DNA from 4 places in the Streptomyces sp. NPDC004629 genome. Region 1 is predicted to be linked to each of the others. Evidence: riboswitches for the same ligand, from Rfam matches in the RefSeq annotation. Region 1 holds a riboswitch; each other region holds the start of a gene.

Region 1 (6,930 bases):
GACATCGAGGCGTCCCGCAGCCGCTTCGGCACCTGACAAACGAGGCCGAGGCCCCGCTGCTGGAGTGGGGCGGGCCAAGCCGGAGCACCTCGGCCTTGCTGGGCGCTTGACCGGCGTCTAGCGTGACGGGCACATCGGACACCCTCGGCCGGAGGACCCCTCGTCGTGCGAGTCACCCCATGACAGCCGTACCTTCCGGTGCCCCTGACGTGATGTCCTTCGTGGGCCTGTGCGCACGGGCCCGTGCCCTCGCCGGGTCCGGACGGCGCGCGATGCTGGGCATCGTCGGTGCACCGGGTTCCGGAAAGTCCACGCTGGCCTTGCACCTGGCCGCCGCGCTCGGCCCGGACACGGCCGTCGTGGTGCCCATGGACGGGTTCCACCTGGCCAACAGCGAACTGGAACGGCTCGGCCGCCGGCAGCGCAAGGGCGCACCGGACACCTTCGACGCCGCGGGGTACGCGGCGCTGCTGCGCCGACTGCGCGAACCGACGGGGGAGTGTGTCTACGCCCCCCGGTTCCACCGAGAGTTCGAGGAGGCCGTCGCCGGCGCCATCCCGGTCCCGGCCGGGACGCCGCTGGTCATCACCGAGGGCAACTATCTGCTGCTCGACGACGGCCCCTGGGCGGGCGTCAAGGCACTCCTCGACGAGGCGTGGTACGTCGCCCCTGACGAGGAGACGCGGCTGGACCGGCTCATCCGGCGGCATGTCGCCTACGGCAAACCGCTCGCGGAGGCTCGCGCGTGGTCGCTCGGCACCGACCAGCGAAACGCCGGCCTCATCGCGGCCACCCTGGACCGGGCCGACCTGGTGTTCGCCCCGCCGCACCTCGCACCGGTGCCGCACGGCGCGGGCCAGGACGTCCCGGCCGGAGGGTGACCGTCGGCTGCCGAGCTGCCGAGCTGCCGAGCTGCCGAGCTGCCGAGCTGCCGAGCTGCCGAGCTGCCGATCTGTCGATCAGTCGGGAGACCGATCTGTCGGTTCGTCGGGCGGTGGCCGCGGCGATGGTGACGGGTGCGGTCTTGGCCCCGCACGCGGCACGCGGTACGGTCGCTGCGACATCGACGACGGTACGACGGAAGCCGGTGGGAATCCGGCACGGTCGCGCCACTGTGTGCTAGCGCCCCCGGGGCGCTCGTGAGTCAGACCCGTGGCCGTCGTCCTGTGCACCACCGAGATGGGACGCGAACTCCCCAAGGAGGTCTGCCATGGCACAGCACGTCGCCCGGCCGTCAGCCACCACCCCCTCCGTTCCCGCCGCGTTGCCGCTGAAGGCGATAGCTCCCTGGGCGGTCTTCTTCGGCATCCTGATGCTGATCCTGCTCTACTTCGTCGGCGCCGAGCAGGGCGCCACCTCCGTGTTCAGCGGCACGGGCGTCCATGAATGGGTGCACGACGCCCGCCATCTGCTCGGCTTCCCCTGCCACTGACGCGAGGGGACGACGCCCGCCCATGAACTCCGCAAGCGTACGCGGCCTTCTCCTGCGGGGCATGCTCGCCGGCCTCGCGGCCGGTGTGCTCGCCCTGATCGTGGCCTACTTCCTCGGCGAGCCGAGCGTCGACAAGGCGATCGGCTTCGAGGACACCCACGCCCACGAGCACGAGACAGAGGCCGTCTCCCGCTCCTTGCAGTCCACCGCCGGCCTCGCCACCGGTGTCCTCGTCCACGGCGTCGCCTTCGGTGGCATCGCCGCGCTCGCCTTCTGTTTCGCCCTCGGGCGCGTCGGCCGGTTCGGACCGCGGGCGACGGCGCTGCTGCTGTCCGGCAGCGCGCTGCTCGTCGTGTACGTCGTGCCGTTCCTGAAGTACCCGGCCAACCCGCCGTCGGTGGGCGATGCCGGCACCATCGGCAGGCGGACCGCCCTGTACTTCCTGATGCTGCTGCTCAGCGTGCTCCTCGCGATCGCCGCCACCATCCTGGGCAGGCGGCTCGCGGCCCGGCTGGGCTCGTGGTACGCCACCGTCGTGGCGGTGACCGCGTTCGTCGTGGTGATCGGTCTGGCGTATGCGTTCCTGCCGGTCGTCGACGAGGTGCCGGCGGGCTTCCCGGCCACCTTGTTGTGGCGGTTCCGGCTGTCCGCGCTGGCCGTCCAGGCCGTCCTGTGGGGCGGATTCGGCCTGCTCTTCGCGGAGTCGGCCGAGCGGCTGCTGCACCCGAAGCCCGCAACGGCCGCTACGGCAAAGGCAGTTCCGGCCGCGCACTGAGGACCGGGCCCGAGCCGTGCGCTCGGCCCACCAGGGCGGGGAGGGCTCCGGAATCGTCCGGGGCCCTCCGGCGGCACCCGGCACACAACGGTGTCAGGCCGAGGCGCGCAGGTGCTGCCGCGCCCACTCCTCGAAGCCGGTGAGCGGGATACCGAGGGCGCGTGCGTATTCCGGGCGAGCCGGCTGGCCGGTCTCGTTCAGCCGGTCGTGCCCGGTGCCCATGGCGGGCATCCCGGCGGCGGTGGCCTCCTCCAGGGTCATGTCGGGGGCGGTCAGCTCCGTTCCGAGGACGCGGGAGAGCGTCTTGGCGATGTCGCTCATCGTCAGGTAGTCGCTCGCCAGCTCCAGTTCCACGCCGTCGAACCGCTCGGGTGCGGCGACGGCGGCGGCCGCCGCCCTGCCGATGTCGTCGACCGCCACGAGCGACAGCCAGGTTCCCGGCTTCAGCAGGCTCACCAGCCCGCCCTCGATGCCACGGGGGAACAGGAACGCCTCGGAGGGCAGGAAGTTCTCCATGAAGAAGCCCGGCTTGAGGAGCGTCCAGTGCTCGAAGCCCGCCGCACGGACGCGGTCCTGGATCCCGGCTTTCGTGGAGTAGTAGGGCTCCATCGCGGCCCAGCGGCCCTCCGCCCAGCCGGGGCTCTGCGTGTGCTGCCCGGCGCCCGACACGGACGTGTGCACGAACTGCGGCACGCCGGCGGCCAGCGCACCCTCGATCAGATGGACGGCCTGCGCGAACTCGCCTTCGAAACCACGTCCGTTCAGGTCGGGCATCTGCACGGAGAAGACGGCGCGGGCCCCTTCGGCGGCCCGGATCACGGAGTCACGGTCGTCGAGGTCACCGGTGACCAGCTCGGCACCGAGCGCTTCGACGGCCTGCGCCCGGTCGGTCGCGGGATCGCGGACCAGCGCGCGGACGGGAACGCCCGCCGCGAGCAGGGCGTGGGCGGTGGCGCCGCCCTGCCGGCCGGTGGCGCCGGTGACCAGGACGGGTGCGGGATCTGTCGGCACGATGCTTCTCCAATGCTGCGCACGGACTAAACGGCGGGGCCCGCCGTTTCCTCTCCGGTAAGATACGGAGGGCCCCGCCAGTTAGCAAACCCCGAGGTGACACCATGCCCGTCCAGCGTGCGGACGCCCGGCGCAACTACGCGCGCATCCTCGCGGTGGCCGAGGAGGAGGTCGCCGCGCACGGCGCTGACGCGTCCCTTGAGCAGATCGCCCGGACGGCGGGAGTCGGCTCGGCCACCGTCCGCCGGCACTTCCCCAGCCGCAGCGCCCTCTTGCAGGCGGTTTTCCGGGAACGGGTCGAGCACCTGTGCGCCCGCGCCCGTGACCTGGCCGGTGCCGCCGACAGCCGGGCCGCGCTGCTGGAGTGGCTGGCCGCCCTCACCGCGTACGCCGCATCCGCCCGGGGCATGGCGGCCGTACTCACCCCGGAATCGGCGGGCGACTCGGACGCGGGGCATGTCGACGCCTGCTCGGCCAGGCTCACCGAGTCCGTCGACCCGCTGCTGCGCCGCGCCGCCCGGGACGGTGCCGTGGCACCGGGCGTGACCGTCGCCGACCTGGTCACGCTGGTCACCGGGATCGCCCTGGCCACGGAGCACCATCCGGATCCCGCAGGCGAGGCGAACCGTCTGCTGACACTGACCGTGGCGGGAATCAGCCCCCAGCGGTGACGACGGGGAAGCGGAAGCCATGACGGACTGGACCATGCGGTCGGCGTCGGTGTCGGACATCGAGGCGGCGGCGGAGTTGCGCGCGGTCGTGCTGCGGACGGATCTGGAACGGCTCGGGCGCTACGACGCGCGACGAGTACGGCAGCGGCTGCGCGACGCGTTCGACCCGAGGCACACCTGGGTGATCGAAGCGGGCGGCGCGTTCGCCGGCTGCGTGGCGCTGCGACCGGCCGCGGACGCCCACTGGCTGGAGCACTTCTATCTGGCCCCGCACCTTCAGGGCCTCGGCATCGGCTCCGGCGTGCTGCGTGAACTCCTTGAGCGGTGCGACCGCGACGGTCTTCCGGTCCGGCTGAACGTCCTTCAGGGCAGCCCGGCCCGGCGGCTGTACGAGCGGCACGGTTTCGCCGCCGAGACCGAGGACCCGGTGGATGTGTACATGGTGCGCGAGCCGCGCTGAGTGGGTCCTGCGAAGCACGCTGCGGTGCGACAGCGCCCCTTCGGGGTGCTGTCGAACCGTGACGGATCTCGTCGGGCCTGCTCAGTGGGCGGCGAGGAGTTCGAGTGTGTCGATCACCCGGTTCGAGAAGCCCCACTCGTTGTCGTACCAGGCCACCACCTTGACGTGCCGGCCGTCGACGCGGGTGAGAGCCGAGTCGAAGATCGACGAGGCGGGGTTGCCCGTGATGTCGGACGAGACGAGTGCGTCGTCCGAGTATTCGAGGATGCCGGCGAGCGGCCCCCGCGCCGCGGCCAGATACGCCGCGAGCACGTCCTCACGGGACACCTCGCGGGCGACGGTCGTGTTGAGTTCGACGATCGAGCCCACCGGCACCGGCACCCGGATCGAGTCGCCCGACAGCTTGCCGTCGAGGTTCGGCAGCACGAGACCGATCGCCTTGGCGGCACCCGTCGTGGTCGGCACGATGTTCACGGCCGCGGCGCGGGCACGGCGGGCGTCGCGGTGCGGGCCGTCCTGCAGGTTCTGCTCCTGCGTATAGGCGTGCACGGTCGTCATGAAGCCGTGCTCGATGCCGGCCAGATCGTCGAGCACCGCGGCCAGCGGAGCGAGCGCGTTGGTCGTGCACGAGGCGTTCGAGACGATGGTGTGCGCGGCCGGATCGTACGCGTCGTTGTTCACGCCGAACGCGAGCGTCACGTCGGCGCCGTCCGACGGCGCGCTGACGAGCACCTTCCTCGCGCCCGCGGCGAGGTGGGCGCCGGCGGCCTTGGCCGAGGTGAAGCGGCCGGTCGCCTCCAGCACGATGTCCACGCCGAGTTCGGCCCAGGGCAGTCGCTCCGGCTCGCGTTCCGCGAGCACCCTGATGCGCCGGCCGTCGACGACGAGGGTGTCCCCGTCGGCGGTCACGGGCCGGCCGAGCCGGCCGGCCGTCGTGTCATAGGCGAGCAGCCGCGCGAGGGCCGTGGGTTCCGTGAGGTCGTTGACGGCGACGACATCGAGATCGCTGTCGCGCTCCAGCAGTGCGCGCAGCACATTGCGTCCGATGCGGCCGAATCCGTTGACGGCGATACGAGTCATGAATGGTGTCCCTTCGGTTCGCCCTCAGCCTCGCGTGCGGCGCCCGCCGCCGGAAGCGGCGTGAGTGCCATGGTTCGAAAGGATCGCGCCATGCGGGCGCCGGGGTCCTATTCGCCCTGTGTGAAGGTGCGCCGGTATTCACTCGGCGTGGTGCCGAGGATGCGCTGGAAGTGCAGCCGCAGATTGGTGCCCGTGCCCAGACCGACATCGGCGGCGATCTGCTCCACGCTCTGCTGCGAACGTTCGAGCAGTTCACGGGCGAGGTCGATGCGGGCGCGCAGGACCCACTGCATCGGCGTGTACCCGGTGTCCTCGACGAAGCGCCGCGAGAAGGTGCGCGGCGACACCGCCGCATGCCGGGCGAGCACATCGAGGGTGAGGGGCTCGCCCAGGCGGTGCAGCGCCCATTCGCGGGTCGCGGCGAACCGCTCGCCGAGCGGTTCGGGCACACTGCGCGGCACGTACTGTGCCTGCCCGCCGCTGCGATAGGGTGCCGCGACCAGCCGCCGGGCCGCGTGATGGGACGCGGCCACTCCGAGGTCGCGGCGCAGGATGTGCAGGCACAGGTCGATGCCGGAGGCCGCGCCGGCCGACGTCAGCATGTCGCCCTCGTCGACGAACAGCACGTTCTCGTCGACCCGGACCAGCGGATGCCGCGCCGCCAGCGCCCGCGTGTAGTGCCAGTGTGTGGTGGCGCGTTTGCCGTCGAGCAGACCGGTGGCGGCGAGCGCGAAGGCCCCGGTGGAGATCGCGGCGAGCCGCGCCCCCCGGTCGTGGGCGGCGATCAGCGCGTCGACCACGGCCCGCGGCGGGTCGTCCCGGTCCGGGAACCGGTAGCCGGGGACGAACGCGATGTCCGCCCACGCGAGCGCGTCGAGGCCGTGCGCGACGTGGTACGACAGGCCGTCACCGCCGGTCACGAGCCCGGGCTCGGCGCCGCACACCCGCACCTCGTACGGCATGCTCGCGCGGGTCGTGAACACCTGCGCGGGAATGCCGACATCGAGCGGTTTCGCGCCGTCGAGCACAAGGACGGCGACGCGCTGCGGACGGGAGGGCGGCACACGCACAGGGTACGCGGCGGGCGGCGGCGATCTCGGCGTGACGGGCGGGCACGGCCGGACCGGCCGTGCCCGCCCCGGCCGGTGCCGGATATCGGCTGGACAGCGCGTCGCGCAGCCGGTCGCCGGGCCGGGTCGGATCCCTTCGCGAACCGCGCCGGACCGCCTCGACACATACCCGGGGGCCCGCGCCGGGGGAGGACCGGGCGTCCGAGGGCGTGGCCTCGGGGGTCAGGTGGCGGAGCGCAGGCGGCGGACCCGGTGCTGGGTGCGTCCGGACTGGCGGGGCAGCCAGACCCGGCCGGCCGGAGCGCCGTCGCCGGGCGGGCGCTCGCCGCAGTACGCGACGTACAGGCGCACCGCGTCGTACAACCGGTAGCGGCTGTGTCCGTTCCTGCCGAACTCGCTGACATACGTGATCTGGCGGCTCAGCAACTCGT
Region 2 (6,930 bases), on a different contig from region 1:
CCGCGTGGACCGTACCGGCCCCAGCCGCCGGGCCGGCGGAGCCGTTACGCCTGGCCCGTGTCGAAGTGGGAGATCCGGCCGTCGTCCTCGATCGTGAAGCTCCACCTCGTCCGCATCTCGCCCCACGCGTCGTTGCGGTAGCGGGCGACCAGCGAACGGCCGCCCTGGGACTCGTTGTCGACCTCCATGTGCCCGTGGGAGGAGAAGATCTCCCGGTCGATCCAGTCCGCGAGGTCCCGGTCGGAGCCGTCGTCGGACATGGTCGCGTCGGGGGTGAGGGTGTCCAGGAAGGCCTGGCGGTCATGGGCGTTGACGGCGCTGACGAAGGCCCGTACCGCGGGGTCGCTGAGTTTCGATGTCTGGATCGTCATGGCTGTCACCCTCACACCGCGCCAGGGGCCCCGCCACCCGAACGGCGCCCCGGACGGGCTGCCCGGCGGTCCCGGATGCGACGGTGGACACCCGGGCAGGAGCCTGTTCCGGCCGTCGACCCGAACCGCATGGGGAGTCACCGTGAGCTGTTACGACCGACGTGATCTGGGCCTGCTGCTGCTCCGGCTGGGCACCGGCGGGGTGCTGGCCGCACACGGCACGCAGAAGCTGTTCGGCTGGTTCGGCGGGCACGGCATCGAGGGCACCGGCCGCTTCATGGAGTCCGTCGGCTATGCCCCGGGCCGGGCGAGTGCGACGGCGGCGGGCCTCGCCGAGACGGGCGGCGGGGCGCTGCTGGCGCTCGGCCTCGGCACGCCCGCCGCGGGTGCGGCGGCGGTCGGCGCGATGGCGGGCGCCGCGGCGGTCCACGTACCCAACGGCTTCTTCGCCCAGGAGGGCGGCTACGAGTACGCGGCGACGCTGGGCCTGGCCGCGGCCGGACTCGCCGTCGCGGGCCCCGGCCGGCTCTCCCTCGACCATGCCCTCGGCCATGTCTTCGACCGCGGCTGGATGGTCCCGGCGGCGCTCGGGGTGACCGCGGCGGTCACCGCGGCCGTGGTGGGCGCCCGGAACTGCCGGGTGCGGCGGACGGCCGAGGAGGCGGCGGGCGCGCAGGATGCGCTGTTCGAGCAGTAGCCGTGGTCGTGGCAGGCTGCGTCCATGACCGATGGGGAGATGCGCGCACCGGCGCCCGCGGACCTGTGGACCGCTGTCGAGGAGCTGTGGGCCTGGCTGGAAGCGCACGATGGGCAGGATGGGCACGACCGGTCGCGGACCGTGCTGCTGCGGGTGCTCAAGCTGTCGGAGGAGGTCGGCGAGGTCGCCCAGGCGGTGATCGGCGCGACCGGGCAGAACCCGCGCAAGGGCGTCTCGCACACCTGGGAGGACGTCCGGGCCGAACTCTGCGACGTCGTCATCACCGCGCTGGTCGCGCTGCGCACCCTGACCCCGGACGCCCGGGAGAAGTTCACCCGTCATCTCACCCGGGTCACCACCCGCTCACTCACCCCGCCCCCACCCGCTCAACGGCACAACGCATAGCCACCGGCAAGCAGGGCCCCGCCCCAAAGGGGCGCGGGGAACTGCGCGCCCAGCCACAACGACGCCGCACCCGCCGAACAACCCACCGAGGCACCCCCACCGCGCCCCCGGCCCCAACACAGCCGCAGCCAAAAGACGGCCGGTCCGGTCGTAGTACCGCGGTATGACGGCACGGCCCCGATTCCGCCCCCGGTACGACCAGTTCACCGCTGGCTCGTTCTTAGCGTTGTTCCGGTGGCACCGGCAACCGGCGCCCGGCGCCCGAGCGAGGGAGTGCGCATGATAGAGGCAGAGCAGCTGACCAAGCGGTACGGCGAGAAGACGGCCGTGGACCGGCTGGATTTCGTCGTCAAGCCGGGCACCGTGACCGGCTTCCTCGGCCCCAACGGCGCGGGCAAGTCGACCACGATGCGCATGATCGTCGGGCTGGACGCGCCGACCGGCGGCTCCGTGACGGTGAACGGCCGTCACTACGCCCGGCACCGGGCGCCGCTCCAGGAGGTCGGCGCGCTGCTGGAGGCGAAGTCGATCCACCCGGGCCGTTCGGCGTACAACCATCTGAAGGCGCTCGCGCTGACGCACGGGATCCCGCTCGGCCGGGTGGACGAGGTCATCGACCTCGCCGGGCTCGGCGGTGTGGCGAAGAAGCGGGCGGGCGCCTTCTCGCTCGGCATGGGCCAGCGGCTCGGCATCGCGGCGGCCCTGCTGGGCGATCCGCAGACGGTAATGCTGGACGAGCCGGTCAACGGGCTCGACCCGGAGGGCGTGCTGTGGATCCGCACCCTGCTGACGTCGCTCGCCGCCGATGGCCGCACCGTGTTCGTCTCGTCGCACCTGATGAGCGAGGTGGCGCTGGTGGCGGACCATCTGATCATCGTGGGCCGGGGGCGGCTGCTGGCCGACACGACCGTGCGGGACCTGGTCCGCGAGGCGGGCGGGGACACGGTGCATGTGGCGACGCAGGACCCGGCGCGGCTGCGTGAGGTGCTGGCCGGGCCGGGCGTCGAGGTCACCGGCCGGATCGGCTCCGAGGAACTTGAGGTGACCGGCCTGACCGCCCGGGAGATCGGGCTCAGGGCCGCCGAGCACGGGATCGCGCTGTTCGAGCTGAGCGCGCGCACGGTGTCGCTGGAGGAGGCGTTCATGGAACTGACCCGGGATGCCGTGGAGTACCACGGCTCGACCGCCGGCCCCGAGGCCCTGGGGAGGGCGGCATGAGCGCCCCGGCCGCGACCGCCGGGTCGCCCCGGAGCCTCGGCGTGCGTCCCGCGTACCGGGTGACCGGGCCGCGGGTGCTGCGTTCGGAGTGGGCCAAGCTGTGGTCGCTGCGCTCGACGTGGATCACGCTGGCCCTGGGCCTGGTGTTCCTGGTGGGCTTCGGACTGATCGCCGCGTCGCGCTACCGCTCCGGGTACGATTCCGGCCACCTCGACGGGGACTTCGCCGACGCGAGCGCGGTGAGCCTGTCCCTGTTCGGCACGAGCTTCGCCCAACTCGCCCTCGGCGTGCTCGGGGTGCTGGTGACGGCCGGGGAGTACTCGACCGGCATGATCCGCTCGACGCTGGCGGCGGTGCCGCGGCGGCTGCCCGTGCTGTGGTCGAAGGCGGCGGTGTTCTCAAGGACGCGCGGCCCGATGAACTCCTCGCCGGGATCCGGGCGGTGGCGGCGGGCGACGCGATCATCGCCCCCGTCCTCACCCGCCGCCTCCTGGACGAGTTCACCCGTCACCCCCCGGTGTACGGCACGGGCGGCCCCGGGGCCGCGGACCCGAGGCTCGGCTCCCTGACCGGCCGCGAGCGGGAGATCCTCGTCGCCATCGGCAAGGGGTGGACCAACGGAGAGATCGCCGCGCACTTCGTCGTGGCCGAGTCCACCGTCAAGACCCACGTCGGCCGCGTCCTCGCCAAGATCGGCGCCCGCGACCGCGTCCAGGCGGTGATCTTCGCCTACGACCACGGCTTGGCCCGCCCGAACGCGGACTGAACGGGCGCGGCACACGGGGCACGTAGGCTGGCCGGTGCAGCTGGTTCGCCCTGTCCGCCAGGCAGGCGCGTCGCAAGAGGGAACCCGGTGGGAATCCGGGACTGCCCCGCAGCGGTGAGCGGGAACGACCGCCGTCCTACGCACTGGGCCCGGAAGTGACGGGCCTGGGAAGCAACGGCCAGTAGATGTCTCGTACGAGAACGAGGCGTGCCCGCGAGTCCGAAGACCTGCCACTGCCCGCGCGCGGACCGCCGCGCGCGGAGATCCCGGTGACCCCGAGGGCGGGTCGGTGTGCATATCAGGCGGGCACGGATGTCGTGGCCCGTCCGTTCTGTCATCCCTTCGCGCTCTCGCTCCGCGTCTTCGGGGTCGCTCTCGTCCCAAGCTCGCGAAGGAGAGTTTCGTGACAGCGAATTCCGCGGCCCCGGCGGTGCGGGCCACCGTCTACGGCTACCCCCGCCAGGGCCCGAACCGGGAACTGAAGAAGGCGATCGAGGGCTACTGGAAGGGCCGCGTCACCGCGGACGCCCTCCGGAAGACGGCCGCGGGCATCCGCCGCGCCAACTGGCGGCAGCTGGCCGACGCCGGTCTCCATGAAGTCCCGACCGGTGACTTCTCGTACTACGACCATGTCCTGGACACCACCGTCATGGTGGGTGCGATCCCCGAGCGTCACCGCGCCGCGGTCGAGGCGGACGGGTTGGACGGGTACTTCGCGATGGCGCGCGGCACCCAGGACGTGGCACCACTGGAGATGACCAAGTGGTTCGACACCAACTACCACTATCTGGTGCCAGAGTTGGGCCCCGAGACGGTGTTCGAAGCCCATGCGGCGAAGCAGGTCGGGGAACTCCGCGAAGCCCTCGCTCTCGGTCTCCGCGCTCGTCCGGTGCTTCTCGGTCCCCTCACCTATCTGCTGCTCGCCAAGCCCGCCCCCGGTGTCCCGGCCGGCTTCGCGCCCCTCACGCTCCTCGACCGGCTGCTGCCCGTGTACGCACGGGTTCTCGCCGAGCTGCGTGCGGCCGGCGCCGAGTGGGTGCAGTTGGACGAGCCCGCCCTGGTGCAGGACCGCACCCCGGCCGAGCTGAACGCGGCCGCCCGCGCCTACCGCGACCTGGGCGTACTCAGCGACCGTCCCAAGCTCCTGGTCGCGTCGTACTTCGACCGGCTCGGCGAGGCCCTGCCCGTGCTCGCCGAGGCACCCGTGGACGGACTCGCCCTGGACTTCACCGGTCCCGCGGCGGCGAACCTCGACGGCCTCGCGGCGACCGGGGGCCTGCCGGGCAAGCGGCTCGTGGCGGGCATCGTCGACGGCCGCAATGTGTGGATCAACGACCTGGGCAGGTCGCTGTCCACCCTGGCCACGCTCCTCGGCCTCGCCGACCGCGTGGACGTGGCCGCCTCCTGCTCCCTCCTGCACGTACCGCTGGACGCCGCCGTCGAACGGGACATCGAGCCGCAGATCGCCCGCTGGCTTGCCTTCGCCCGGCAGAAGACCGCCGAAGTCGTCACCCTCGCCCGCGGCCTGGCCCACGGCCCCGACACCATCGCCGCCGAACTGGCCGCCAACCGCGCCGATCTCACCTCCCGCGCGGCCTCCCCCGTCACCCGGGACCCGGCCGTCCGGGCCCGCTCGGCCGCCGTCACCGCGGCCGACGCCCGCCGTTCCCAGCCGTACACCGAACGGGTCGCCGCCCAACGGGCCCACCTGAGGCTGCCGTTGCTGCCGACCACGACCATCGGTTCCTTCCCGCAGACCGGCGACCAGCGCACCGCCCGTGCAGCCCTGCGAGCAGGGAAGATCGACACGGCAACCTACGAGCAGCGCATCGAGGCCGAGATCCGGGAGGTGATCGCATTCCAGGAGAAGACCGGCATCGACGTCCTGGTGCACGGCGAGCCGGAACGCAACGACATGGTCCAGTACTTCGCGGAACAGCTCACCGGGTATCTGGCGACACGGCACGGCTGGGTCCAGTCGTACGGCACCCGCTACGTCCGTCCGCCGATCCTGGCCGGCGACATCTCCCGGCCCAAGCCGATGACGGTGCGCTGGACGACGTACGCCCAGTCGCTCACCGTACGTCCGGTCAAGGGCATGCTCACCGGTCCGGTCACCATGCTCGCCTGGTCGTTCGTCCGCGACGACCAGCCCCTCGCCGAGACCGTCCGGCAGGTCGCCCTCGCCCTGCGCGACGAGGTCGACGACCTGGAGGCGGCCGGCACGTCGGTGATCCAGGTGGACGAGCCCGCGCTGCGTGAGACCCTGCCGCTGCGTGCCGCCGACCGCCCGGACTACCTGTCCTGGGCCACCGAGGCATTCCGTCTCACGACCGGTGGAGTGCGGCCGGACACCCAGGTCCATACGCACATGTGCTACGCCGAGTTCGGCGACATCGTCCAGGCCATCGATGACCTCGACGCCGATGTCATCAGCCTGGAGGCGGCCCGCTCCCATATGCAGGTCGCCCGGGAACTGGCGGCGCACGGCTATCCACGCGAGGCCGGACCGGGCGTGTACGACATCCACTCCCCGCGGGTGCCGAGCGCGCGGGAAGCGGCCGGCCTGCTGCGCGCCGGCCTGCGGGCCATCCCGGTGGAACGCCTGTGGGTCAACCCGGACTGCGGTCTGAAGACCCGCGGCTGGCCGGAGGTCCGGGCCTCCCTGGAGAACCTGGTCTCGGCGGCCCGGGAGGTGCGCGCGGACCTGTCCGCGGACTGACGGCAGGCGACGGCCCGCCGATCGCCGGGTCCGTGCCGGAAGGGGAAAGCTCCCGCAGCCATTCGGTTCGCGGGAGCTTTCCGTCGGGATGCCTGCTGGTGAGGGGTGAGAAGACGGTCACCGGCAGGACGCCTGTGCGGCGGACGCTACGGCGTCACGGCGCGAGCAGCAGGCTGTTGCCGCGCTCCTTGGCGGCGGCGTAACGCCTGGCCACGTCCTGCCAGTTGACGACCTTCCACATGGCCTCGATGAAGTCGACCTTCTGGTTCTTGTACTGGAGGTAGAAGGCGTGCTCCCAGGCGTCGAAGACCAGGACGGGGGTGGCGCCCTGGCCGACGTTGCCCTGGTGGTCGTAGACCTGCTCGACGATCAGCCGGCCGCTCAGCGGCTCGTAGGCGAGGACGCCCCAGCCGGAACCCTGTGTCGTGGCGGACGCCTTGGACAGCTGGGCCTTGAGGTTCTGGAACGAGCCGAACGACTCCGCGATGGCGTCCGCGAGTTCGCCGACGCCGTCCTTCTCCAGCGGTTCGCCGCCGCCGTCGCCGGTCATGTTCTGCCAGTAGATGGAGTGCAGGATGTGCCCGGAGAGATGGAAGGCCAGGTTCTTCTCCAGGCCGTTGATCGAGCCCCACGACTCCTTGTCCCGCGCCTCGGCGAGCTGTTCCAGGGTGTCGTTGGCGCCCTTCACATAGGCGGCGTGGTGCTTGTCGTGGTGCAGCTCGATGATCTCGGGGCTGATGACCGGAGCGAG
Region 3 (6,930 bases), on a different contig from region 1:
CCTTGGCGATGGAGCCGCCGGCGTCGTAGACGAAGGACATGGCCGCGTACCAGTCGCGGGTGGGCTGGTACCAGGCGCTGAACTTGTCGCCCTGCTTCTTCTGGATCTTGTCCAGGGCGGAGGTCAGCTCGGCGTAGGTCTTCGGGGGAGTCTTGACGCCGACCGAAGCGGCCACGTCCTTGCGCCAGTTGGCGACCCGGCCGCCGGCGTAGTACGGCACGCCGTAGGGCTTGCCCTCGTACGTCACGGAGGCCTTGAGGCCGTCGAGCCAGGCGGCCGAGTTGCCGTACTGGGCCGGGTCGATGGGTGCGAAGGCGCCCTTGACCATGTAGCCGAGCATCTCGGTGTTGCCCATCTCGACCACGTCGGGGGCCTTGTCCGTGGCGAGGACGGCGTCCAGCTTGGTGTTCTTGTCCGGCCAGCCGTAGTACTCGTGCTTGATCTTGATGCCGGGGTGCTTCTTCTGCACCGCGGCGTCGGCGGCCTTGACCAGATCGGGCCAGTTGTTCTGGGCGTCCACGGTGAGCCAGACGGTCAGCTCCTTGGCGTCCGCCCCCTTGCCCGAACCGTCGTCGTCCTTGCTGTCGCTACCGCACGCCGCGATGGAGACGACCATGCCCGCGATACCGATCGCGGCTATCAGCCTGCGCTTCACGCCACCCTCCTCAGGGATGCCACAAACCCCCCTGCCTCCCCGCGGCGCGCGTCAGCGCTGTGTACCGCCCATGGGGCCGGGACCTGGACCAATGGTGTAGACCAGTATGGGGAGCTTGGCCCAGACCAATACGGCTGTCAAGGCGTTCAAACAGGCTCGGGGCGTCCGTGATGGGACCGAGATATGCAGAGACCTTTCATTCACCAACCGACAGATCGGACGGACCACTTCGGGCCTATCGGGGCCACTCGGAGGGACCTATGGACTAGACCAACGGGGGGCGCGACGGTATACAGAGGAGATCACGGACCGTTCGGGTGGCCTCCCGTCACACGGAGCCGTGCCACGATGTGATCCGTGGCCGATGGGATGTCGGTCGCTTTCGGCACCAGGAGCCGGGAAGGCAGAACATGAGCACCGACGTCGGCAGTGCGGAGAACGAGGGTGGGACGACCGTCCGTACCGCGCGTGTGCCCAAGTACTACCGCCTGAAGAAACACCTGCTCGACATGACGGAGACGCTCCCGCCGGGCACACCGGTTCCACCGGAGCGCACACTCGCCGCCGAGTTCGACACCTCGCGCACCACCGTCCGCCAGGCCCTGCAGGAGCTGGTGGTCGAGGGCCGGCTGGAACGGATCCAGGGCAAGGGCACGTTCGTCGCCAAACCGAAGGTCTCCCAGGCGCTGCAACTCACCTCCTACACCGAGGACATGCGCGCCCAGGGTCTGGAGCCGACCTCGCAGCTGCTGGACATCGGCTACATCACCGCGGACGACCGGCTCGCCGAACTGCTCGACATCACGGCCGGCGGCCGGGTGCTGCGCATCGAGCGGCTGCGCATGGCCAACGGCGAGCCGATGGCCATCGAGACCACGCATCTGTCCGCCAAACGCTTCCCTGCGCTGCGCCGCAGCCTCGTCAAATACACGTCCCTGTACACCGCCCTCGCCGAGGTGTACGACGTCCGTCTCGCCGAGGCCGAGGAGACCATCGAGACCTCGCTGGCCACCCCGCGCGAGGCGGGCCTGCTCGGCACGGACGTGGGTCTGCCGATGCTGATGCTCTCCCGGCACTCGCTGGACGAGGACGGCAACCCGGTGGAGTGGGTGCGCTCGGTCTACCGCGGGGACCGCTACAAGTTCGTCGCGCGGCTGAAGCGCCCACAGGAATAGGCAGGTCGGCTACTTCCAGCCCTGCTGGTCGCGAGCGTCGTCCAGGACGCGTTGCGGATGTGCATTCCGCGCCTCCGCCACCCGGCGCCGTCCCCCTGAGCGAGGCGCCCTACGTCGCCGCGAAGATCACCGCCCCGCACGGGCCGATCCTCGCACGGGCCGAGAAGGAGGCGGCACGGCATACGGCCGGCAGTGCGGCCGATGACTGCACGGACGGCACGGACTGCGCTGGTACGGGCGGGAATCGACGGGCGAGTCGGCCTGCGAACGCCATGCCGCGCATATCCGGAAACGGCACCCGAGGCGGCGCCGTCCCGCCGGGAATTCGAGTGGATGCGCACGGACCGCCAGGAATCGGATCCCCGCCAGGGCTTGCGCCGTTGCCGAGAACGCCGTTTGCGACCGAAATACGGATGGGTACTTCCGCTTCATCGGCACCGTCACCTACATTGCCTGCGCGTTACAACAGGTGATCAGTGAGGGGACGGAGCCCAGACATGCCAGACGCGTCCGAAGTGAAACCACCGGTGGTGACACCGGTACGGGTGGTGATCGCCCTGTGTCTCGTCGCACCGTTCGTGGCGATGCTCTGGGTCGGCTCCTACGCCAAGGTCGACCCCACGTTCATCGGGATCCCGTTCTTCTACTGGTACCAGATGCTGTGGGTGCTGCTCTCCACCGCGCTGACCATGACCGCCTACAAGCTGTGGCAGCGTGACCAGCGCGCCCGCCGGACCCGGGTCGGAGGTGACGCGCGATGAACGACGGCGTCAACGGCGTCGCGCTCGGCGTCTTCGTCTTCTTCTTCCTGGCCGTCACGGTCGTGGGATTCCTGGCCGCCCGCTGGCGCAAGGCCGAGAACGAGCACAGCCTCGACGAATGGGGCCTGGGCGGCCGGTCGTTCGGCACCTGGGTCACCTGGTTCCTGCTCGGCGGCGACCTGTACACGGCCTACACCTTCGTCGCCGTCCCGGCGGCGATCTACGCGGCGGGCGCGGCCGGGTTCTTCGCCGTGCCCTACACGATCCTCGTGTATCCGCTGATCTTCACGTTCCTGCCCCGCCTGTGGTCGGTCTCGCACCGGCACGGCTACGTGACGACCTCGGACTTCGTGCGCGGCCGGTTCGGCTCCAAGGGGCTGTCGCTGGCGGTGGCGCTGACCGGCATCCTCGCCACGATGCCCTACATCGCGCTCCAACTGGTCGGCATCCAGGCAGTCCTCGACGTGATGGGCGTGGGCGGCGGCGAGAACACCAACTGGTTCGTCAAGGACCTGCCGCTGCTGCTCGCCTTCGGCGTGCTGGCCGCGTACACCTACTCGTCGGGCCTGAGGGCACCCGCCCTGATCGCGTTCGTCAAGGACACGCTGATCTACATCGTGATCGCGGTGGCGATCATCTACATCCCGATCAAGCTGGGCGGGTTCGACGACATCTTCGCCAAGGCCGGCGACGCCTTCGCCCAGACCAATCCGGCGACGGGGGCGCCGCGCGGGGCGCTCGCCCCGCCGGAGGCGGGCCAGTGGACGTACGCCACGCTGGCCCTCGGCTCCGCGCTCGCGCTCTTCATGTACCCGCACTCGATCACCGCGACGCTGTCGTCGCGCAGCCGTGAGGTGATCCGCCGCAACACCACGATCCTGCCGCTGTACTCCCTGATGCTCGGCCTGCTCGGTCTGCTGGGCTTCATGGCGATCGCGGCCGGGGTCAAGGTCTCCAACGGCCAGCTGGCCATCCCCCAGCTGTTCGAGGACATGTTCCCCGACTGGTTCGCGGGCGTGGCGTTCGCGGCGATCGGCATCGGCGCCCTGGTGCCCGCGGCCATCATGTCCATCGCGGCCGCGAACCTGTTCACCCGCAACATCTACAAGGACTTCATCAATCCGGACGCGACGGCCCATCAGGAGACCCGGGTCTCCAAGATCGTGTCGCTGCTGGTGAAGGTGGGCGCGCTGGTCTTCGTCCTGACCATGGACAAGACGGTCGCCATCAACTTCCAGCTGCTGGGCGGCATCTGGATCCTGCAGACCTTCCCGGCCCTGGTCGGCGGCCTGTTCACCCGCTGGTTCCACCGCTGGGCGCTGCTCGCGGGCTGGGCGGTCGGCATGGTGTACGGCACGGTCGCCGCCTACGGGGTGGCCTCGCCGACACAGAAGCACTTCGGCGGCTCGGCCGAGGAGATCCCCGGGATCGGTGAGATCGGCTACATCGGCATGACGGCGTTCGTGCTCAACCTCCTCGTCACCGTCGTCCTGACCTTCGTCCTGAAGGCCGTGAAGGCTCCCGAGGGCGTGGACGAGACGAGCCCGCAGGACTACACGGCCGACGCGGGAGACGCGGGCGTCCAGGTCGAGCTTCCGCCCGCGACGGCGGGCGCCGGGCACTGACAGCACGCCCCCGCACGGCCGCGGGGCACCGCGCGGGCCACCGCGCACGCCCCGCAACGGGCCGCCGAAGCCGAACCCGGCAACGGCGGCCCGTTGACGTACGACACAACATCTGGGGGTGCCACCACGGCCCGGCACTAGATGTATGCTCATGCTCGCTGTCGCCGCAGGGGAATCCGGTGCGAATCCGGAACTGTCCCGCAACGGTGTACTCATGCGCGTATGCCCGCATACCCGCATGCAGGCTTCAGTCCGAGGACCTGCCGACGGCGCGCCCGGCCGTCCGGCCCGGGTGCTCTGACGTCCGGGCCTCGTGGAATGGGCCGGTGGACGCGACGCCGTGCGCGCTCGCGTGCTGCCCCCTGCCCTCCGCAAGGCCCCGTGCCGAGCGAGGGAGAGCCCCACGTGACCATCGCGCCAGCCGACCCGGCTTCAGCCGCCCAGGCGACCGCGGCCCCGGTGGAGACCGACGGCCCCGGTGCCGCGCTGCTGCGGACCCTGACCGAGCTGACCGCCGACCTTCCCGACGCCGACCCCGGCCGGGTCGCCGCCGCCGCGCTGCGCGGCCGGTCCGCGCGGTCCGACGCCGCTGCCGCCGCGGAGCTTCGGGAGCTGGCCACCGAGGCGGCCGCCGGCCTGATCTCGGAGGACCCCGCCTACTCCCGGCTGGCCGCCCGGCTGCTGACCCTGTCCATCCGCGCCGAGGCCGCCGCACAGGGCGTCACCTCGTTCACCAGGTCGATCGCCGTGGGGCACCGGGAAGGGCTCATCGCCGACCGCACCGCCGCCTTCGTACGGCGGCACGCCGAGCGGCTGGACGCGCTGATCGACACCGCGGCGGACGACCGTTTCGGGTACTTCGGGCTGCGCACGCTGCACAGCCGCTATCTGCTCCGGCACCCCCTGACCCGCCACGTCATCGAGACACCCCAGCACTTCATGCTGCGCGTGGCCGCCAGCCTCGCCGACGGTGCTGCCGACGCCCTCTTTGGGGAAGACTCCGCGCACGCCGTGGACGAGGTCGCCGCGCTCTACCGGCTGATGAGCCGCCTCGACTACCTGCCCTCCTCCCCCACGCTCTTCAACTCCGGCACCCGCCACCCGCAGATGTCGTCCTGCTACCTCCTCGACTCCCCCAAGGACGAGCTGGACTCCATCTACGACCGCTACCACCAGGTCGCCCGTCTCTCCAAGCACGCAGGCGGCATCGGCATCGCCTACTCCCGCATCCGCTCCCGCGGTTCGCTGATCCGCGGCACCAACGGGCACTCCAACGGCATCGTGCCGTTCCTGAAGACCCTCGACGCCTCCGTGGCCGCCGTGAACCAGGGCGGCCGGCGCAAGGGCGCCGCGGCCGTCTACCTGGAGACCTGGCACTCGGACATCGAGGAGTTCCTGGAGCTGCGCGACAACACCGGTGAGGACGCCCGCCGTACGCACAACCTCAACCTCGCCCACTGGATCCCGGACGAGTTCATGCGCCGGGTCGACGCCGACGAGCCGTGGTCGCTGTTCTCCCCGTCGGACGTGCCGGAGCTGGTCGACCTGTGGGGCGCGGAGTTCGACGCCGCCTACCGCGCGGCGGAGGCGGCCGGGCTCGCGAAGAAGACCATCCCGGCCCGTGACCTCTACGGCCGCATGATGCGCACCCTCGCACAGACCGGCAACGGCTGGATGACCTTCAAGGACGCGGCCAACCGCACCGCCAACCAGACGGCCGAGCCGGGCAGTGTCGTCCACTCCTCCAACCTCTGCACGGAGATCCTGGAGGTCACCGACGACGGCGAGACCGCGGTCTGCAACCTGGGCTCGGTCAACCTCGGCGCGTTCGTGAGCGGCGGGGGCATCGACTGGGAGCGGCTGGACGAGACGGTCCGCACCGCCGTGACCTTCCTGGACCGGGTCGTCGACATCAACTTCTATCCGACCGAGCAGGCGGGCCGTTCCAACGCCAGGTGGCGGCCGGTCGGCCTCGGTGTGATGGGCCTGCAGGACGTCTTCTTCAAGCTGCGCCTGCCCTTCGACTCCCCCGAGGCGAGGGCCCTGTCCACCCGGATCGCCGAGCGCATCATGCTCGCCGCCTACGAGGCGTCCGCCGACCTCGCCGACAGCAACGGCCCGCTTCCCGCCTGGGAGAAGACCCGTACGGCGCGGGGTGTCCTGCACCCCGACCACTACGGCGTCGAGTTCACCTGGCCCGAGCGCTGGGCGGCGCTGCGGGCGCGGATCGCGACGACCGGCCTGCGCAACAGCCTCCTGCTCGCCGTCGCGCCCACCGCGACCATCGCGTCCATCGCCGGTGTCTACGAGTGCATCGAGCCCCAGGTCTCCAACCTCTTCAAGCGCGAGACCCTTTCCGGTGAGTTCCTCCAGGTCAACTCGTACCTGGTGCGGGACCTCAAGGAGCTGGGTGTGTGGGACGCCCGCACCCGCGAGGCGCTGCGCGACGCCAACGGCTCCGTGCGGGACCTCACATGGATCCCAGCGGAGGTGCGCGCCCTGTACCGCACGGCGTGGGAGATCCCGCAGCGCGGCCTGATCGACATGGCCGCGGCCCGCACGCCCTACCTGGACCAGTCGCAGTCCCTGAACCTGTTCCTGGAGACGCCGACCATCGGCAAGCTCTCCTCGATGTACGCCTACGCCTGGAAGCAGGGCCTGAAGACGACGTACTACCTGCGCTCCCGCCCGGCGACCCGCATCGCACGCGCCGC
Region 4 (6,930 bases), on a different contig from region 1:
AGGAGGTAGGCGTCCAGCGGGGACTCGGGGGACGGCTTGAGGACCACCGTGCAGCCGGCGAGCAGGGCGGGCGCCAGCTTGGCGGCGGCGACGAACTGCGGGACGTTCCACGGGACCACGGCCGCGACCACGCCGACCGGTTCGCGCCGCACCATGATCTTCCCGAGCACCCCGTCGCGTGTCTCCTCGTACGTGTGGCCGCGGGCGACGGTGATCGCCGCGTCCCACACCATCATCGCGCCGAGCGCCTGCGCGAGGACGCTCCATGAGTACGGCGACCCGTTCTCGGCGGAGATCACGCGGGCGATCTCCTCGTGCCGGGCGGCGATGCCGTCCTTGATGCGGGTGACGACCGCGATCCGCTCGTCGAGCGTCGTGCGCGGCCAGGGCCCCTCGTCGAACGCGGTCCGCGCGGCGGCCACGGCCCGGTCCACGTCGGCCGCGGACGCGTGCGGCACCCGGCCGATGACCTCCTCGGTGTGCGGCGAGACCACCTCGATGACGCCCTCGCCCAGGGGTTCGGTCAACTCCCCGCCGATGAACAGCTGTCCGTGTTCCACGAGCTCGGTCATGGCCGACTGCCTCCTGCGGCAAGTTTCTGACGCTGTTTCAGAACTGATACCAGTTCTAGTTATAGTGGGCAATGGTCATGGGGCCGGGAGGGCGGACGATGGTGAAAACGTTTGATCACGGTGGGGGTGTGGGGGCCGTGGCTGTGCCTATTCCGGATAATCCGCTGGGGCACACGCTTGTGTACGTCGTGGACACCGATCGCGGGCCGGTGCTGGTCGACACCGGGTGGGACGACCCCGGGTCGTGGGACACGCTGGTCGCGGGGCTGATCGCCTGCGGGACGTCCGTGCGGGAGGTGCACGGGGTCGTCATCACCCATCACCACCCCGACCACCACGGGCTGTCCGGGCGGGTGCGGGAGGCGTCCGGCGCGTGGGTGGCGATGCACGCGGCCGACACGGCGGTGGTACGGCGCACCCGAGAGGCCCGCCCCGAGCGGTGGTTCGCCTACATGAGCGCCAAGCTCGCGGCGGCCGGCGCCCCCGAGGACCATCTCGCGCCGCTGCGCTCCCCCCGCTCCGTGCCGCGGCTGTCCCCCGCCCTGCCCGACCGGGAGATCGTCCCCGGCGAACTCCTCGACCTGCCGGGCCGCCGGCTGCGGGCCGTCTGGACGCCGGGGCACACGCCCGGTCACGTCTGTCTCCACCTGGAGGAGGAGCATCCCGCCGGACTGCCCGGCCACGGCCGCCTGTTCTCCGGCGACCATCTGCTCCCGGAGATCACCCCGCACATCGGGCTGTACGAGGACCCGGACGACGCGACCGTGACCGATCCGCTCGGGGACTATCTCGACTCGCTGGAGCGGGTCGGCCGGCTCGCCCCCGCCGAGGTGCTGCCGGCCCACCAGCACGCGTTCACCGATGCGGCCGGCCGGGTGCGGGAGTTGCTTGCGCATCATGAGGAACGGCTGGGTGGTCTGCTGGCGCTGCTCGCCGTACCGCTCACTCCGTGGCAGCTGGCCGAGCGGATGGAGTGGAACCGGCCCTGGCCGGAGATCCCGCCCGCGTCCCGCAACATCGCCGTCTCGGAGGCCGAGGCGCACTTGCGCCGCCTGGTTGAGCAGGGGCGGGCTGAACCGGTCCCGGGTGCCTGGCCGGTGGCTTACGTACGGACCGGCTGAACAGCTCGCCTCGCTGGGTGCGGGTGCGTTTGGGGCGGGTGCGCCTACTGGGGTGCCTCGAATTGTCGGTGGGCGGGTGCGGGTTTGGTTTGGCTGGGCGCGCAGTTCCCCGCGCCCCTTTGGGGCGCTGCTGTGGACGTCCGCCTCGGGGGGTCCCGAGGGGGGTCGGTAGAGTGGGTGGGGTGTCATCACATCCGTGTGGGGGGAAGCCGGTGCAATTCCGGCGCTGACCCGCAACCGTGAGCCGGACTTTCAGGTCCGGTGAGCCGGACTGCCCCGGGCGGAACGTTGACCGGCTCACGTGCGTCGGCACCCGCCGCGCACGGCACCGTCGAGGTTTACGGGGCCCGAGCCGCCCGGGGTGTCCCGTGCTGCCCGGCTTCCTCGCGAACCGACCGCGAAGAGAGGCACCCGCCGACCATGAACGTCCGCCGTAGCGCAGCGGCCCTGGCCTCCGTCGGCGTGCTCGCCGCCGCCGCGCCCGCCCTGGCCGCGAGCCCGTCGCCGTCCTCGTCGACGGTGCTCCCGTCCGGGCTGTACGGCGACTCGGATCCGAAGTACGACGGCGTCTGGCGGCAGTCGCTGGCGCTGCTCGCGCAGCGCACGGTGTCCGTGACGCCCGCCGCCAAGGCGGTCGACTGGCTGACCGGACAGCAGTGCGCGAACGGCGCGTTCGCCGCCTTCCGCGCCGAGCCCGCGCGGGCCTGCGACGCCAAGGTGATGACCGACACCAACAGCACGGCCGCCGCCGTCCAGGCGCTGGCGGCGCTCGGCGGGCACGAGGACGCCACCGGCAAGGCGGTGACCTGGCTGAAGTCGGTGCAGAACGAGGACGGCGGCTGGGCCTACGCACCGGGTGGCGCGAGCGACGCGAACTCCACGGCCGTGGTCATCGGCGCGCTCGCGGCGGCCGGTGAGCGGCCTGCGGAGGTCGCCAAGGGCGGCAGGTCGCCGTACGACGCGCTGCTGAAGCTGGCCCTGCCCTGCACAGGAGAAGGCGCGGGCGCCTTCGCCTACCAGCCGGACAAGAAGGGCGCGTTGACCGCCAACGCGGACGCCACCGCGGCGGCCGTGGTGGGCGCCCTGGGCGCGGGCCTCGACGCGAAGACGGGCAAGCCGGACCAGGCGTCCGGCAAAGAGTCCGGCAAGGAGTCCGGCACGGGGTGCGTGGACTCGGACCCGCTCACCCCCGAACAGGCCGCGGCCAACGGCGCCGGGTATCTCGCGAAGGCCGTCGCCGAGGACGGCCACCTCACGTCCGCGCTGGCCGGCGCCCCCGAGCAGCCCGACTACGGCAACACGGCCGACGCGGTCGTCGCGCTCGCCGCGCAGGGCGGTGCGCAGCGGGCGGCGAAGCCGTTGGCGTGGCTGGAGAAGAACGCGGCGGCCTGGGCGAAGCAGAGCGGGCCGGCCGGGTACGCCCAGTTGATCTTCGCGGCGCATGCCGCCGGCGCGGACCCGCGGGACTTCGGCGGTACGGACCTGGTGCGGGCGCTCAACGCGACCGGCCCGGCGCCGCAGACCGCCGAGGCGACGAAGGCGGCCGACGCGTCCGGCACGAAGGACGACGGCGGCTCGGGTACCAGCCTGTGGTGGATGGTCGGCTCCGGTCTGGCCGCGGGCGCCGGCATCGGCTTCCTGATCAGCAGCCGCAGAAAGCAGCAGCAGCTGTGACCGGCGTGCGGCGCGGCGCGCTCCTGCTGCTGGCCGCGCTCCTGGTCTGGGGCGCCGCGGGCCAGGCGCAGGCCGTCGGCTACCGCTACTGGTCCTTCTGGGAGCGCGCGGGCGACCGGTGGACGTACGCCACCGAGGGCCCGTCGACGGCCCGGCCCGCGGACGGTGCCGTGCAGGGCTTCCGGTTCGCGGTGAGCGAGGACTCCGGCGACGCCACGCGCCCGCGCGGTGCGGCCGGCTTCGACACGATCTGCGCGCAGACGCCGGAGCGGGAGGGCCGCAAGCGGGTGGCGCTGGTCCTCGACTTCGGTACGGCGGCGGACGCGGCCGAGGGCGAGACGCCGCCGAAGGCGCGGACCGCCTGCGCGGTCGTCGCACCCGACGCGACGACGGCGGAGGCGCTGGCGGCGGTCGCCGGGCCGCTGCGCTACGACGCCAACGCCATGCTGTGCGCGATCGCCGGATACCCGCGCAAGGGCTGCGGCGAGCAGGTGGCGTCCGCCGGTGACAAGCCGACGTCCGCCGCGAAGCGGCCCGCGGCCACCGAGGACGGCGGCCCGTCGATCGGTTTGTGGGCGGGCGTGGCCGCGGTCGTCCTGCTCGGCACGGCAGCCGTCTGGCAGGCCCGCCGACGCCACCATGCGTAACCGCCCTGCCCGCCAGCCACCGCACGGCACCCCCGGCACGGACCGGCCCGCCGGCACAGACGGTGGCACAGACCGACCCGGCGCCACAGACCAGCCCAGCGGCACAGACCAGCTTGGCGGCACAGACCAGCCCAGCGGCACGGACCGGCCTGGCGACACAGACCAGCCCAGCGGCACAGACCGGCCTGGCGCCACAGACCAGCCCAGCGGCACAGACCGGCCTGGCGCCACAGACCAGCCCAGCGGCACAGACCAGCCTGGCGCCACAGACCAGCCCAGCGGCACGGACCAGCCCAGCGGCACAGACCGGCCTGGCGCCACAGACCAGCCCAGCGGCACGGACCAGCCCAGCGGCACAGACCGGCCTGGTGGGACGGACCGGCCTGGTGGGACGGACCGGCCTGGTGGGACGGACCGGCCTGGTGGGGCGGGGGGTGGCGGTCACACGGGTGGGGCCGGCGGCGCGGACGCGCCTGGCGGCCTTCGCCGGGAGCCGTCGTACCGCACGAGCGGCGCCCGTGGCACGGGCAGTACGCGTACGGGCCGCAAGGGCGGCGCGAGCCGGCGGGTCGGTTCGGGCGGGGGGTCCGTGTCCCGGTCGCGGCGGCGAAGCGTCGTGCATCCCGGGGCCTGGTGGGTGTGGGCGGTCGGGCTCGGGGTCGGGGCCAGCCGGACGACCAATCCGCTGCTGCTCGGGCTGCTCGTCGCGGCGGCGGGCTATGTGGTGGCCACCCATCGCAGCTCCGCCCCCTGGGCCCGGTCCTACACGGCGTTCGCCAAGCTGGCGCTCGCCGTGCTCGTCGTACGCCTCGTCTTCGCGGTGGTCCTCGGCTCCCCGATCCCCGGCACGCACGTCCTCGTCACCCTCCCCGAAGTCCCGCTGCCGCACTGGGCGCAGGGCATCCGCCTCGGCGGCCGGGTCACCGCCGAGTCACTGCTGTTCGCGCTGTACGACGGCCTCAAGCTGGCCACGCTGCTGATCTGCGTCGGCGCGGCCAACGCCCTCGCCAACCCGGCCCGTCTCCTCAAGTCCCTGCCGGGCGCCCTGTACGAGATCGGCGTGGCCGTGGTCGTCGCGCTCACCTTCGCGCCGAACCTGATCGCGGACGTACAGCGGCTGCGGGCCGCGCGCCGGCTGCGGGGCCGCCCGGACCGGGGCGTGCGCGGCCTGCTCCAGGTCGGCCTCCCCGTGCTGGAGGGCGCCCTGGAACGCTCCGTCGCGCTGGCCGCCGCGATGGACGCCCGCGGGTACGGCCGTACCGCCGACGTGCCCGTCGCCGTCCGCCGTACGACCGCCGCGCTCACCCTGGGCGGCCTGCTCGGCGTCTGCGCCGGCACGTACGGGCTGCTCACCGCCGAGGGCGGCACCTACGGGCTGCCGGTGCTGCTCGCCGGGGTGGTCGCGGCCCTCGCCGGGCTGCGCCTCGGCGGCCGGCGCTCGACCCGCACCCGGTACCGGCCCGACCCGTGGAACGCGCGGGCCTGGCTGGTCGCCGCATCCGGTGCCGCGGTCGCCGCGCTGCTCGCCCTGGCCGCGGCCCGGAACCCGGCGGCGCTGCACCCCGGGGTGGTCCCGCTCGCCGCGCCCACGCTGCCGCTGTGGCCCGCGGCGGCCGTACTCCTCGCCCTCATTCCCGCAGTCGTGGTCCCCAGGGAGCCGTCGTGATCCGCTTCGAGGACGTCAGCGTGACATACGACGGTGCCGTCGAACCCACCGTCCAGAGCCTGGACTTCGAGGTGCCCGAGGGTGAACTCGTGCTGCTCGTCGGGCCGTCCGGAGTCGGCAAGTCCACGGTGCTGGGCGCGGTGAGCGGGCTCGTCCCGCACTTCACCGGGGGTACCCTGCGCGGCCGGGTCACCGTCGCGGGACGCGACACCCGCACCCACAAGCCGCGCGAACTCGCCGACGTCGTCGGCACGGTGGGGCAGGATCCGCTCGCGCACTTCGTGACGGACACCGTGGAGGACGAACTCGCCTACGGCATGGAGTCGTTGGGGCTGGCGCCGGCGGTGATGCGGCGGCGGGTCGAGGAGACCCTGGATCTGCTCGGGCTGGCGGAGCTGCGGGACCGGGACATCGGCACGCTGTCCGGTGGGCAGCGGCAGCGGGTCGCCATCGGGTCCGTGCTCACCCCGCACCCGCGGGTGCTGGTCCTCGACGAACCGACGTCGGCGTTGGATCCGGCCGCCGCGGAAGAGGTTCTGGCGGTGCTTCAGCGGCTGGTGCATGACCTGGGGACGACGGTGCTGATGGCCGAGCATCGGCTGGAGCGGGTGATTCAGTACGCCGACCAGGTGCTGTTGCTGCCTTCGGTGGGGGGTGCGCCGGTGCTGGGCGCTCCCGCTGAGGTGATGGCGGTGTCTCCGGTGTTTCCGCCGGTGGTGGATCTGGGGCGGCTGGCGGGGTGGTCGCCGTTGCCGCTCACTGTCCGCGAGGCGCGGCGCTGGGCTGGGCGGCTTCGGCTGCGCCTGGCCGACGTTGCGGTCCCGCCGCCGGTGACTGGCCGTCTTTCGACTGCGGCGCCGTCGGGGCCGAGCGCGGCACCGCGGCGCTGGCCTCGGCTCATGCGGCGTCGTTCGACTGCGGCGCCGTCGTGGCCGAGCGCGCAGTTCCCCGCGCCCCTGCAGGGCGCTGCCCAGGCGTCGGCGGAATCAGGTGACGGGGTCGGGGCGCAGGCGGACCCGCCGTCCATGACCGACCGCCCCCCGACCGCGGCGCCGTCGGGGTCGCTCGCGCAGTTCCTCGCGCCCCTTTGGGGTGCGGCGTTGCCTGCGGGTCTTGGGGGTGTTGCTGAGGTGCGGGGGGTTGGGGTGTGGCGGGGGGCGGTTGAGGCTCTGCGGGGGGTTGATCTCAGGGTTGATCGTGGGGAGATCGTCGCTCTGATGGGTCGTAACGGGGCCGGGAAGTCGACCCTG

Evidence for each region. Region 1 has a riboswitch for cobalamin ahead of ACFYTE_RS35170 (CbtB-domain containing protein). Riboswitches for the same ligand answer to the same signal wherever they lie in the genome.
Region 2: linked by a shared signal. The riboswitch ahead of metE (5-methyltetrahydropteroyltriglutamate--homocysteine S-methyltransferase) and the one ahead of ACFYTE_RS35170 (CbtB-domain containing protein) in region 1 are both predicted to bind cobalamin.
Region 3: linked by a shared signal. The riboswitch ahead of ACFYTE_RS02800 (ribonucleoside-diphosphate reductase subunit alpha) and the one ahead of ACFYTE_RS35170 (CbtB-domain containing protein) in region 1 are both predicted to bind cobalamin.
Region 4: linked by a shared signal. The riboswitch ahead of ACFYTE_RS31920 (prenyltransferase/squalene oxidase repeat-containing protein) and the one ahead of ACFYTE_RS35170 (CbtB-domain containing protein) in region 1 are both predicted to bind cobalamin.

The regions. Positions count from the first base shown of each region.
Region 1 covers NZ_JBIALO010000033.1:50,371-57,300, forward strand. The annotation lists gene ACFYTE_RS35160 (winged helix-turn-helix transcriptional regulator) at 1-36, shown strand, start outside; gene ACFYTE_RS35165 (nucleoside/nucleotide kinase family protein) at 213-881, shown strand; cobalamin riboswitch at 1,034-1,175, shown strand; gene ACFYTE_RS35170 (CbtB-domain containing protein) at 1,211-1,432, shown strand; gene ACFYTE_RS35175 (CbtA family protein) at 1,455-2,207, shown strand; gene ACFYTE_RS35180 (NmrA family NAD(P)-binding protein) at 2,301-3,218, opposite strand; gene ACFYTE_RS35185 (TetR/AcrR family transcriptional regulator) at 3,323-3,889, shown strand; gene ACFYTE_RS35190 (GNAT family N-acetyltransferase) at 3,909-4,349, shown strand; gene gap (type I glyceraldehyde-3-phosphate dehydrogenase) at 4,431-5,429, opposite strand; gene ACFYTE_RS35200 (GlxA family transcriptional regulator) at 5,537-6,493, opposite strand; gene ACFYTE_RS35205 (AAA family ATPase) at 6,722-6,930, opposite strand, start outside.
Region 2 covers NZ_JBIALO010000018.1:21,460-28,389, reverse strand. The annotation lists gene ACFYTE_RS26020 (nuclear transport factor 2 family protein) at 45-371, opposite strand; gene ACFYTE_RS26015 (DoxX family membrane protein) at 514-1,068, shown strand; gene ACFYTE_RS26010 (MazG-like family protein) at 1,093-1,473, shown strand; gene ACFYTE_RS26005 (ATP-binding cassette domain-containing protein) at 1,753-2,691, shown strand; partial or broken gene ACFYTE_RS26000 (ABC transporter permease) at 2,688-3,089, shown strand; partial or broken gene ACFYTE_RS25995 (response regulator transcription factor) at 3,080-3,457, shown strand; cobalamin riboswitch at 3,499-3,690, shown strand; gene metE (5-methyltetrahydropteroyltriglutamate--homocysteine S-methyltransferase) at 3,861-6,179, shown strand; gene ACFYTE_RS25985 (superoxide dismutase) at 6,334-6,930, opposite strand, start outside.
Region 3 covers NZ_JBIALO010000001.1:643,425-650,354, reverse strand. The annotation lists gene ACFYTE_RS02820 (extracellular solute-binding protein) at 1-655, opposite strand, end outside; gene ACFYTE_RS02815 (GntR family transcriptional regulator) at 1,066-1,830, shown strand; gene ACFYTE_RS02810 (DUF3311 domain-containing protein) at 2,328-2,591, shown strand; gene mctP (monocarboxylate uptake permease MctP) at 2,588-4,216, shown strand; cobalamin riboswitch at 4,351-4,473, shown strand; gene ACFYTE_RS02800 (ribonucleoside-diphosphate reductase subunit alpha) at 4,622-6,930, shown strand, end outside.
Region 4 covers NZ_JBIALO010000026.1:98,624-105,553, reverse strand. The annotation lists gene ACFYTE_RS31930 (aldehyde dehydrogenase) at 1-572, opposite strand, end outside; gene ACFYTE_RS31925 (MBL fold metallo-hydrolase) at 671-1,693, shown strand; cobalamin riboswitch at 1,857-1,987, shown strand; gene ACFYTE_RS31920 (prenyltransferase/squalene oxidase repeat-containing protein) at 2,114-3,367, shown strand; gene ACFYTE_RS31915 (SCO2322 family protein) at 3,364-4,014, shown strand; gene ACFYTE_RS31910 (CbiQ family ECF transporter T component) at 4,604-5,680, shown strand; gene ACFYTE_RS31905 (ATP-binding cassette domain-containing protein) at 5,677-6,930, shown strand, end outside.